DNA from 3 places in the Saccharothrix coeruleofusca genome. Region 2 is predicted to be linked to each of the others. Evidence: riboswitches for the same ligand, from Rfam matches in the RefSeq annotation. Region 2 holds a riboswitch; each other region holds the start of a gene.

Region 1 (3,266 bases), 2.0 Mb from region 2:
GATGTGGAGGACGTGGTCCTCGTAGGCGAGTTCGTCTCGCCTACCAGCCGCCGACGGGACCGGATCGACAAACCCGCGCTGTGCGCGTCGGAAGGTGTCGAGTACTACCTGTTCGGTGAAGCGGATCTACGGCGGCGGTTCGCCTCGCTGAGGCTGTCCGCGCTCCGCGACGGCGTCTACCAGGTGGTCGCCGACGCCCGGTCGGGTGAGCGGTTCGAAGTCGATGACCCCTTCGAAATCTCGCTCGACCCGACCGAACTGCTGGACCTGTAGGGCTGCGCTCAGGCCGAAGTCAGGCGGGTCCGGCGGGTGGCCGGGTCGACGAGCAGGCCGAAGGCCAGGCCCAGCCCCAGCCACAGGGTGGCGGTCTCGGCCAGCGAGGCCAGCCGGAACTCCCACAGCAGCCCGGCGGGCACGTCCGCCGGGATCTGGTCCGGACCGGCCGGGAACACCACCAGCAGCACCACCGCCGCGGCGACCACCGCCAGCGCCACCGCGGTGAACCGCACCGGCTCGGCCAGGTGCGCCAGCCGCGCCGCCAGCACCCCGGCGCCGTGCACGACCAGCAGGCCCGCCGCGATCAGCCCCAGGTAGAGCACCGTCCGGTACTCCACGGTGGACCCGTCGCCCACCCCCGGCGGGTTGGCCGGGTACTTCACCGCGGGCATCAGCGCCGCCGCGCCGAACAGCGCCGCCGACAGCGCGACGCTGCGCGCGAACGGCGACCGCCGCGGCAACCACCGCCGCGCGCCCGCGTGGGCGGTGGCGAACAGCGCGCCGAGCGCGACCCCGACGACAACAGCGGCGAGCACACCACCGACCACCTGCGTGCCGCGGCTGACCAGTTCACCGTGCTCGTGGCCGTCCCCGACCTCGCCACGCGCCTGTTCGACCGCCAGCGCCGCGCGGATCGGCGCCTCCACCACGACCAGCCCGACCAGGCCCGCGAGCACCCCCGCGACCCCGCCCGCCGCCAGCCCCCGCAGCAGCACACCCCTGAACGAGTTCACCTCGCCCGCCCGTCCTGTAGCTCCACGCCGAACCACCCGAGCAGCCACCACGGCAGCCACACCGACCAGGCCACGTCAGTGGCAGGGGACGCCGAGCGCGTGGCGGCCGTCGTGGAAGAACTCGTGGACGACTTCGGCGGCGTGGCCGAGGGCGAGGCCGTTCTCCTGGAGCACGACCCAGGTCACCGCCAGGGCGAGCAGGGCGACGGCGTAGGCCCACCGGGGCAGCGCCGGGGAGAGCGGGTGCGAGGGGCTCGTCATGACCGATTCCTCCATGCCTCGTGGAAGGTCTGCAACAACGGCGCCGCAGCCGGTCTCCTGGCTCCCGGATCAGTGCTTCTCCCGCGTCTTCCCAGCCGCGCGGTGCGGCCAGTGACGTGCTCGGCGGGTTGGCTCCCCGGTCACAGTGGCGAGGACCGCGCCGGATTCCCACCGGCTTCCCGTCCACCGCGGCCTGCGCACGATAAGGGGCCGGGCCGCGTGCGCACAACGGGTGACCGGCGATGTCACCTCTGTAGCCGCGCGCGATCACCCCCGGAGGGCAGTGGGCAGTCACCGCACGTGCCGCCGCCGTCGAGCCGGTAGTACAGGCAGCAGCTGCGCCTGCGGAACGCGACCTCGCCGGGGAACGGGATGAAGTCGCCCGAGCCGGTGAACGGCGGCTGCGCGAGCATTCGCCGCCCGATGGCCACGCACTGCTCCGCCTCGGCGGCACCGCTGCGGCTCAGCGTGCGCAGGGCGCCCGCGATGGACGAGGCCGCGTTGCCCCACAGCAGGCCGCGCGCCACCGGGGTGACCCGGCGGATCGCGTCCACCACCGGTTCCAGGGCGTCGGCGATGCCTCCGCCCTCCACCGGGTCGGCGATCCTGACCCGCAGGCCGTCGGCGCTGTGGTGCCACCAGAGGTTGGCGGGCCGGATGTCCGGTGCTGCCCGCCCGGTGACGTGCGCGGCGACCACCGGGCACAGCAGCCGGGCGGTGTAGCCGAGGAAGAACAGCGACGCCGCCACGCGCGGTTCGCCGGTCCGGTAGCGCCGGGCGATCGCGTCGAGGGTGGCGGGCAGGGCGTCGCCGTCGAGCAGGGCGTCGCCGGACAGCCAGCTCGGGTCGGGGCGGCCGACGTCCAGGGCGAAGAACGGGCTGATGCCGCGGATCTCGCGCAGCGTGGTGAGGACTCGGGCGAACTGGGACACGCGGTCAGTCTGCCGTGCGTCCTCGGGCGGGTCCTACGGCACGTAGAAGGTCAGCAGGTCCGCGCGCACCGGTGGGAACAGCGCGCGCATCAGGGTGGCGTTCGGGCCGGGGTAGACGTCGGGGTGGCGGGCGGCCAGGCCCTGGATGCCGTGCGGGCCGAACAGCAGCGACGCGACCAGGTCCGGGGCCACGCCCGCGCCGCCCACCGCGGCCGGCCCCTGCATGGTGCCGCCCGCCCGCACCGGGCCCACCTCGCCCGCCGCGAACGGCAGGCGGACGTGGGAGGAGAAGAACGACACGACCGCCTCCCCGTCGGTGAGGCCCGCGCCCGCCAAGCGGGCCGACAGCACGGGGCGCAGGTGCTCCAGCAGCGCCACCGGGTCGGCGACCCGGACGTAGTAGCTGGCGGCCTCCTCCGGCGCGGGGCCGAGGAACGGCGCCAGCGCCTCGCCCGCGACCGTGCCGGGGCGCTCGGTGACCTCGGCCGCACCGGTCAGCGCCAGCAGGGCGCGGGCCGCTTCGGCGTCCACGGCGGCGACCTCGGTCAGGTGCGCCTCGGCGGTCCGGCCCGCGGCCACCGGCACGCCGTCGCGCTCGACCAGCCACTGCGTGCTGGCCTGGTGCGCGACCAGCCACCGCCACCGCGCGGGCGAGTGCGGCATCCGCAGGTCCGCGCGGGCCTGCTCGGCGTCCTGGAGGGCGGCCAGGGTCGGGATGTCGGCGGCGGTGGCCTCGCGCAGCAGGTGCCCGGAGGACTCCGGCCGGGTGGCGACCGGCCGGGTGGCCGGGATCGGGATGGCGTAGGTGTAGCCGAACCGCCGGTAGAAGTAGGGGATGCCGAGCATCACCTGGACCAGGTGCCCGCGCGCGGCGGACCGCTCGTGCGCCCACGCCATGAGCCCGCGGACCAGGCCGCGTCCCTCGTGCTCGCGGTGGGTGGCCACCAGTTCGACCTGTCCGGCCGGGATTTCCAGGCCGTCCAGCACCAGCGTCTCGTCCAGCAGCGTCGCGGTGGAGACCACGCGGTCGCCGTCCACCACCACCCCGCACGACTCGAACCCG
Region 2 (3,266 bases):
ACCTGGCCGCGTCCGCGCGCACGTCGGCCAGCGACTTCGCGCAGCCCGGCCGCCCGGTGCACGCGCTGACCCCGTGCCACGGCGAGGCCGGGTCGGTGATCAGACCGGTCGTGTCCGCCCCTGCGGGCAGCACCAGGCTGCGCCACGGCGTGACCCGCACCGGAGTGCCCGCCAGCAGGCGGGCGTTCAACCGTCCCAGCGGCACCCCCGCCACCACCCGGTCGCCCACCGGTCCCGGTGCGACCGGGATCACAGCGGTGTCGACCGGTTCGCCGCGCGGACCACCGATGGCGTCCGTGATGTCGGCCACACCACCGTCCACTTCGGACAAGCGCCAGGCCGTGCCGCGGATCTCCTGGAACCGCTCCGCCGCCGCGACGACCGCCGCCACGGGATCGGTCACGCGCAGTCCGCAGTCGCGGCCCGCCAGCAGCAGGGCGTCACCCACCAGGCCGACATCGCCCCCCAGGCCCGCGACCGCCTCGCCCACCGTGACCAGGAACCGGCCGGGCAACTGGGCCAGTCCGGGCACCGCGCACAGCGCCCGGTCGATCTCGTCGACCAGCGCCTGGTTGTCCTCCAGCGGCGCGGCGACGATGTTGCGCATCCGCTCGTGGGTTCGCGACGGCAGCAGGCCGACCTCGGCCAGCCGTGCGCCCAACTCGTGCTCCGCTCCCGGCGGCAAGCCTCTGACCTGCAAGTTTGCCCGGGAGGTCAGCTCGATCCAGCCGTCCCCCAGTTCCAGCGCGGCCAGTCGCACGGCGTCGAACCGGCGCGCGTCGAGGGTCCCGCCCGGCACCCTGATCCGGGCCAGCCCGCCATCCGCCGCGAGGTGCACGTCAATCGCGCCAGGGCAGGCGTCGGGGCGCACTCGATCAGCGGACATGGTCTGGACTCTAACTCGCGATCACATCGCCCCCCGCATCCGGACAACCCGCCCACCCCCAGTGCCACCCGCCTATGGGCGTGTCGGGCGTGTCGCCCCCGCGAGTCGAACGCTCAGGCACCCCGAATTCAACATTCGCGCCCTCCGACCCGCACTTTCGCGCTCTGCGCGGCGCTTCCCCCACACCTCGGGTAGTAGTTACCGGCCTTCCCGGCCCCGTCGGGTAGTACTTGCCGACCGTCCTTGACCCACCCCAACGACGAACTCAGGGGTCCTGAGCGTTCGACTCGCGGTACCTGAGCGTTCGACTCGCGGGGCCGGAACGCTCGGTTCAGGATCTGGACGGAGTGCCCGTGGGATGGGTGAGGGGGCGACCGGACCGCGTCGGGCCGGTTAGGGTGCTCTTCGAACGGCGAAGCAGCAGGAGGAAGCCGGTGCGAATCCGGCGCGGTCCCGCCACTGTGACCGGGCAGCCCCCGGAAGTCAGGAACTCCGCTCCGCCGTCCCCTACGACCTGGGGCGAGGACCCCCGAGGGATGGAGCCCGCACGTGATCCTGCTGCTGTCGACCTCCGACACCGACCTGCTCTCCGCCCGCGCCAGCGGCGCCGACTACCGGCTGGGCAACCCCGCCCGTCTCGCCGTGGACGACCTCCCGGCCCTGGTGGAGGGGGTCGACCTGGTGGTGGTGCGCATCCTGGGCGGGCGCCGGATGTGGGAGGAGGGGCTGGACTGGCTGCTGGCGGGCCCGCGCCCGGTGGTGGTGCTCGGTGGCGAGCAGAACCCCGACGCCCCGCTGATGGAGCTGTCCACGGTGCCCGGCGGCGTGTGCGCGGAGGCGCACGCCTACCTCGCGCACGGCGGCGCGGACAACCTCGCCGAGCTGCACCGCTTCCTGTCCGACACGGTCCTGCTGACCGGCTTCGGCTTCGCCCCGCCCACTCCCGCCCCCACCTGGGGCGTCCTGGAACGCCCCGAGCCCGCCACCGACGGCCCCACGATCGCGGTGCTGTACTACCGCGCGCACCACGTGGCCGGGAACACCGCCTTCGTGCACGCGCTGTGCGACGCGATCGAGGCCAAGGGCGGCAGGCCGCTGCCGGTCTACTGCGCGTCGCTGCGCTCGGCCGAGCCGGAGCTGCTGGCGCGGCTGGGGGAGGCCGACGCGCTGGTGGTCACCGTGCTCGCCGCGGGCGGCACCAAGCCCGCTGCCGCCTCGGCGGGCGGTGACGAGGACGCCTGGGACGTGGGCGCGCTCGCCGAGCTGGACGTGCCGATCCTGCAGGGGCTGTGCCTGACCAGCAGCCGCGCCGCGTGGGACGGCAACGACGACGGTCTGTCCCCGCTGGACACCGCCACCCAGGTGGCCATCCCCGAGTTCGACGGCCGCATCATCACCGTGCCGTTCTCCTTCAAGGAGGTCGACGAGGACGGCCTGACCGTCTACGTGGCCGATCCGGAGCGGGCCGCGCGGGTGGCCGGGATCGCGGTGCGGCACGGCAGGTTGCGGCACGTCCCGCCCGCCGAGCGCAAGGTCGTGCTGATGCTCTCGGCCTACCCGACCAAGCACTCCCGGATCGGCAACGCGGTGGGCCTGGACACCCCGGCCAGCGCGGTGCGGCTGCTGGCCGCGCTGCGGGAGCGCGGCTACGACATCGGTGACCAGCTGCCCGGTGTGGACGACCTCGACGGCGACGCGCTCATCCACGCGCTGATCGCCGCCGGGGGCCAGGACCCGGACTGGCTGACCGAGGAGCAGCTGCAGGGCAACCCGGTGCGGCTGCCCGCCGCGCGCTACCGCGAGTGGTACGCCACGCTGCCCGAGGACCTCCGCGAGGAGATGGAGCGGCACTGGGGACCGCCGCCGGGCGGGCTGTTCGTGGACCGCTCCCGCGACCGCGACGGCGAGATCGTGCTGGCCGCGCTGCGGTCGGGCAACGTGGTGGTGATGGTGCAGCCGCCGCGCGGGTTCGGCGAGAACCCCATCGCCATCTACCACGACCCGGACCTGCCGCCCAGCCACCACTACCTGGCCGCGTACCGCTGGCTGGAGGCCGAGTTCGGCGCGGACGCGGTGGTGCACGTGGGCAAGCACGGCAACCTGGAGTGGTTGCCTGGCAAGACGGTGGGCATGTCGGCGGGCTGCGGTCCGGACGCCGCGCTGGGCGACCTGCCGCTGGTCTACCCGTTCCTGGTCAACGACCCCGGTGAGGGCACCCAGGCCAAGCGCCGCGCGCACGCCACGCTGGTGGACCACCTGGTGCCGCCGATGGCGCGGGCGGACAGCTACGGCGACATCGCGCGGCTGGAGCAGCTGCTCGACGAGCACGGCACCATCGCCGCGATGGACCCGGCGAAGCTGCCCGCCATCCGCGCGCAGA
Region 3 (3,266 bases), 3.6 Mb from region 2:
GTCGACCTTGCAGAGGGTGCGAAAGGCGTTCGCCAACCTGAGGGCCTACCGGTTCACCGACCACCCGGCCTCGTACCGGTTCGGCACCGACGGCGACACCATCGCCGTGCGCGATGACGACGAGCGGTGGACGGATTTGGTGCGCAAGCCGGGGCAGACGCACATGTTCACCCTGGCCGAGGTGTTTCAGCCGTTCACCACGCGCAACGGCCGGGAAGTCGTCGACTTCACGCGGCCGCGCGGACATCTTCGCGTCGACGCGAACCTGCTCGGTGGCTGGCCCGCGATCGAGGGCACGCGCATCGGGTTCGACACCGTGGCCGCCTTGGTGGAGGACGGCTCGCTCACCGCGGAGGACGTGCACCACTACTACCCGTCCGTACCCGTGGAAGCTGTTCCCGACGCCGTGAGCTTCGCCGATTCGGTAGCCGCGGCCAGGAGCGGCGCGGCGTGAAGTTCTTCATCGATGAAAACCTTCCCCACAGTCTTGTCGGTCCCCTCGGGGTGCTCTTCCGCGAGCACGGATTTCATTCCTGCCACAGTGAGGGATTGACCGGGGTTCAGGACATCCCGTTGTTCCAAGTGCTGAGCGCGGGCGGTTTCACCGCGATCATCACCAAGGACGCCAGGCAGGTTCGTGCGAACGACGCCGAGCGGCGAGCCCTCCACGACTGCGGAGTGCACTGGATCGGAGTGCGCCAACCCTCGGTGGGTGGGCTCAAGCTCATGGCCGCTTGGGTGGCCGGTCTGACGGCGGCCATGCCCCACATCCTCGACCGCCTCGGCCAAGTGAGCACGCCGTCCTGGTTCAGGGTCAACGGGATTCCCCACGAGGCCAGTCAGCGCATGACGTCCGGTCCGCTGCTCGGATGACGGGAGTCGTCACCTGCCGCAGTCGGTGTCCGGCAGCGTGACGGCCTCGCCGCCTGCGCTCCGCACCTGCAAGTACCACCAGCGCGGCCGTAGCGAGCGCATGGCCACTACCCGCGTCGGTGGACGCGGACGCGGGTAGTGGTTAGCGGCCCGTGGGACGGGGGCGGGTGGTACTTGCAGACGAGAGCGCCGTCACGTTCCCGGTGGTTCGCAGGGCGGGGACTTGGTCGCAGCCGGGCGAGGTGCGACGATGCCTGGGCTGTGAGGGGTGCGCGAGGAAGCCGGTGAGAGTCCGGCACGGTCCCGCCACTGTGACCGGGTGACGCCGGGAGTCAGGAACTCGGCCCCCGAGTCACCGAACCGGACACGGGCGTGGACACCCGAGGAAGGACACCGCCGCATGGGCGCGCGTTTCCCCTTTTCCGCTGTCGTCGGCCACGACGACCTCCGCTTGGCCCTGTTGCTCAACGCCGTGCACCCCGGTATCGGGGGAGTGCTGGTCCGAGGGGAGAAGGGAACCGCCAAGTCGACCGTGGTGCGCGCGCTGGCCGCGCTGCTGCCCGAGCTGGAGGTGGCGGCGGGCTGCCGCTTCGGCTGCGACCCGGCCGCGCCCGCGGACTGCCCCGACGGCCCGCACGGCGGCGGCGTCGAGCGGCGGCCCGCCCGGCTGGTCGAGCTGCCGGTCGGCGCGACCGAGGACCGCCTGGTCGGCTCGCTGGACCTGGAGCGCGCGCTGACCGAGGGGGTGCGCGCCTACCAGCCCGGACTGCTGGCCGCCGCGCACCGCGGGGTGCTCTACGTCGACGAGGTCAACCTGCTGCACGACCACCTGGTGGACCTGCTGCTCGACGCCGCCGCGATGGGCCGCGCGCACGTCGAGCGGGAGGGCGTGTCGGTGTCCCACCCGGCGTCGTTCCTGCTGGTGGGCACGATGAACCCGGAGGAGGGCGAGCTGCGCCCCCAGCTGCTGGACCGCTTCGGCCTCACCGTGTCGGTGCGCGCCGCCCGCGACGTGGCCACCCGCACCGAGGTGATCCGGCGCAGGCTGGCCTACGAGGCCGACCCGGAGGGCTTCGCGGCCCGCTGGGCCGAGCGGGACGCCGAGCTGGCGGGCCGGATCGCGGCGGCGCGGGCGGCGCTGCCGGGCGTGCGGCTGCCCGACGCCGAGGTGCGCCGGATCGCGGCGGTCTGCGCGGCGTTCGAGGTCGACGGGATGCGCGCGGACCTGGTGGTCGCGCGCACCGCCGCGGCGCACGCGGCGTGGCGCGGGGCGGCCGAGGTCGCCGAGGAGGACGTGGAGGCGGCGGTGCGGCTGGCGCTGCCGCACCGCAAGCGCCGCGACCCGTTCGACGAACCGGGCCTGGAGGAGGAGCAGCTCGCCGACGCGCTGCGCCAGGGCGCGGAGCACGCCGAGGAGCCGGACCCCGACCCGGAGGACGACCCCGACGGCGGCGGTGACGGACCCGGAGGCGGCGGCGAGTCCACCGGGGAATCCGCCCAGGAGTCCACTTCGGACGGTCCGAGCCCTGAACGGCCCGACGGCGGGGGTTCCGGCTCGGGGGAGCGCACGCACGCCCCGGCCCCCGCGTTCCGCGCCCGGCTGCTCCAGGTGCCCGGCGTCGGCGAGGGCGCGCCGGGCAAGCGCTCCCGCGCCAGGGCCCGCACCGGCCGCGTGGTCCGCCCGTCCGCCTCGGACGGCGGCGGCCTGCACCTGGTCGGCACGCTCGGCGCGGCCGCGCCGCACCAGGCCGCGCGCGGCCGCAGCGGCCCCGGACTGGTGCTGCGCGGCGAGGACCTGCGGCGGTCGGTGCGCGAGGGCAAGGAGGGCAACCTCGTGCTGTTCGTGGTCGACGCCTCCGGCTCGATGGCCGCGCGGCAGCGCATGTCGGCGGTCAGCGGCGCGGTGGTGTCCCTGCTGCGCGACGCCTACCAGCGGCGGGACAAGGTCGGCGTGATCACCTTCCGGGGTGCGGCGGCCGAGGTCGCGCTGCCGCCCACCGGCTCGGTCGACGCGGCGGCGGCCCGGCTGCGCGCCCTGCGCACCGGGGGCCGCACCCCGCTGGCCGACGGCCTGCTGCGGGCCCGCCGGGTGCTGGAGTCCGAACGGGTCCGCGACCCCCGGCGCAGGCCGCTGCTGGTGCTGCTGACCGACGGCCGCGCGACCGCCACCGGCGCGGGCGGCGACCCGGCGGCCGACGCCCTGCGCGCGGCGGGCCTGCTGGCCGCCGACGGCGTGGCGGCGGTGGTGGTGGACTGCGAGCGCGGCCCGGTGCGGCTGGGCATGGCGGCCCGCGTGGCCGCCGCGCTGGGCGGGGTCTGCCTGCGCCTGGAGGAGTTGTCCGCGGACCAGGTCGCCGGCGTCGTGCGCGCCGCGCGCGCCGCCTGAGAGGGGA

The links. Region 2 has a riboswitch for cobalamin ahead of cobN (cobaltochelatase subunit CobN). Riboswitches for the same ligand answer to the same signal wherever they lie in the genome.
Region 1: linked by a shared signal. The riboswitch ahead of JOF41_RS15755 (CbtB domain-containing protein) and the one ahead of cobN (cobaltochelatase subunit CobN) in region 2 are both predicted to bind cobalamin.
Region 3: linked by a shared signal. The riboswitch ahead of JOF41_RS23100 (putative cobaltochelatase) and the one ahead of cobN (cobaltochelatase subunit CobN) in region 2 are both predicted to bind cobalamin.

What each region holds. Positions count from the first base shown of each region.
Region 1 covers NZ_JAGINV010000001.1:3,496,294-3,499,559, reverse strand. The annotation lists gene JOF41_RS15765 (Uma2 family endonuclease) at 1-273, shown strand, start outside; gene JOF41_RS15760 (CbtA family protein) at 282-1,010, opposite strand; gene JOF41_RS15755 (CbtB domain-containing protein) at 1,086-1,271, opposite strand; cobalamin riboswitch at 1,302-1,477, opposite strand; gene JOF41_RS15750 ((2Fe-2S)-binding protein) at 1,517-2,203, opposite strand; gene JOF41_RS15745 (GNAT family N-acetyltransferase) at 2,237-3,266, opposite strand, start outside.
Region 2 covers NZ_JAGINV010000001.1:1,511,361-1,514,626, forward strand. The annotation lists gene JOF41_RS07185 (ferredoxin-like domain-containing protein) at 1-886, opposite strand, end outside; cobalamin riboswitch at 1,266-1,400, shown strand; gene cobN (cobaltochelatase subunit CobN) at 1,436-3,266, shown strand, end outside.
Region 3 covers NZ_JAGINV010000001.1:5,158,864-5,162,129, reverse strand. The annotation lists gene JOF41_RS23110 (DUF433 domain-containing protein) at 1-454, shown strand, start outside; gene JOF41_RS23105 (PIN-like domain-containing protein) at 451-873, shown strand; cobalamin riboswitch at 1,114-1,235, shown strand; gene JOF41_RS23100 (putative cobaltochelatase) at 1,274-3,259, shown strand.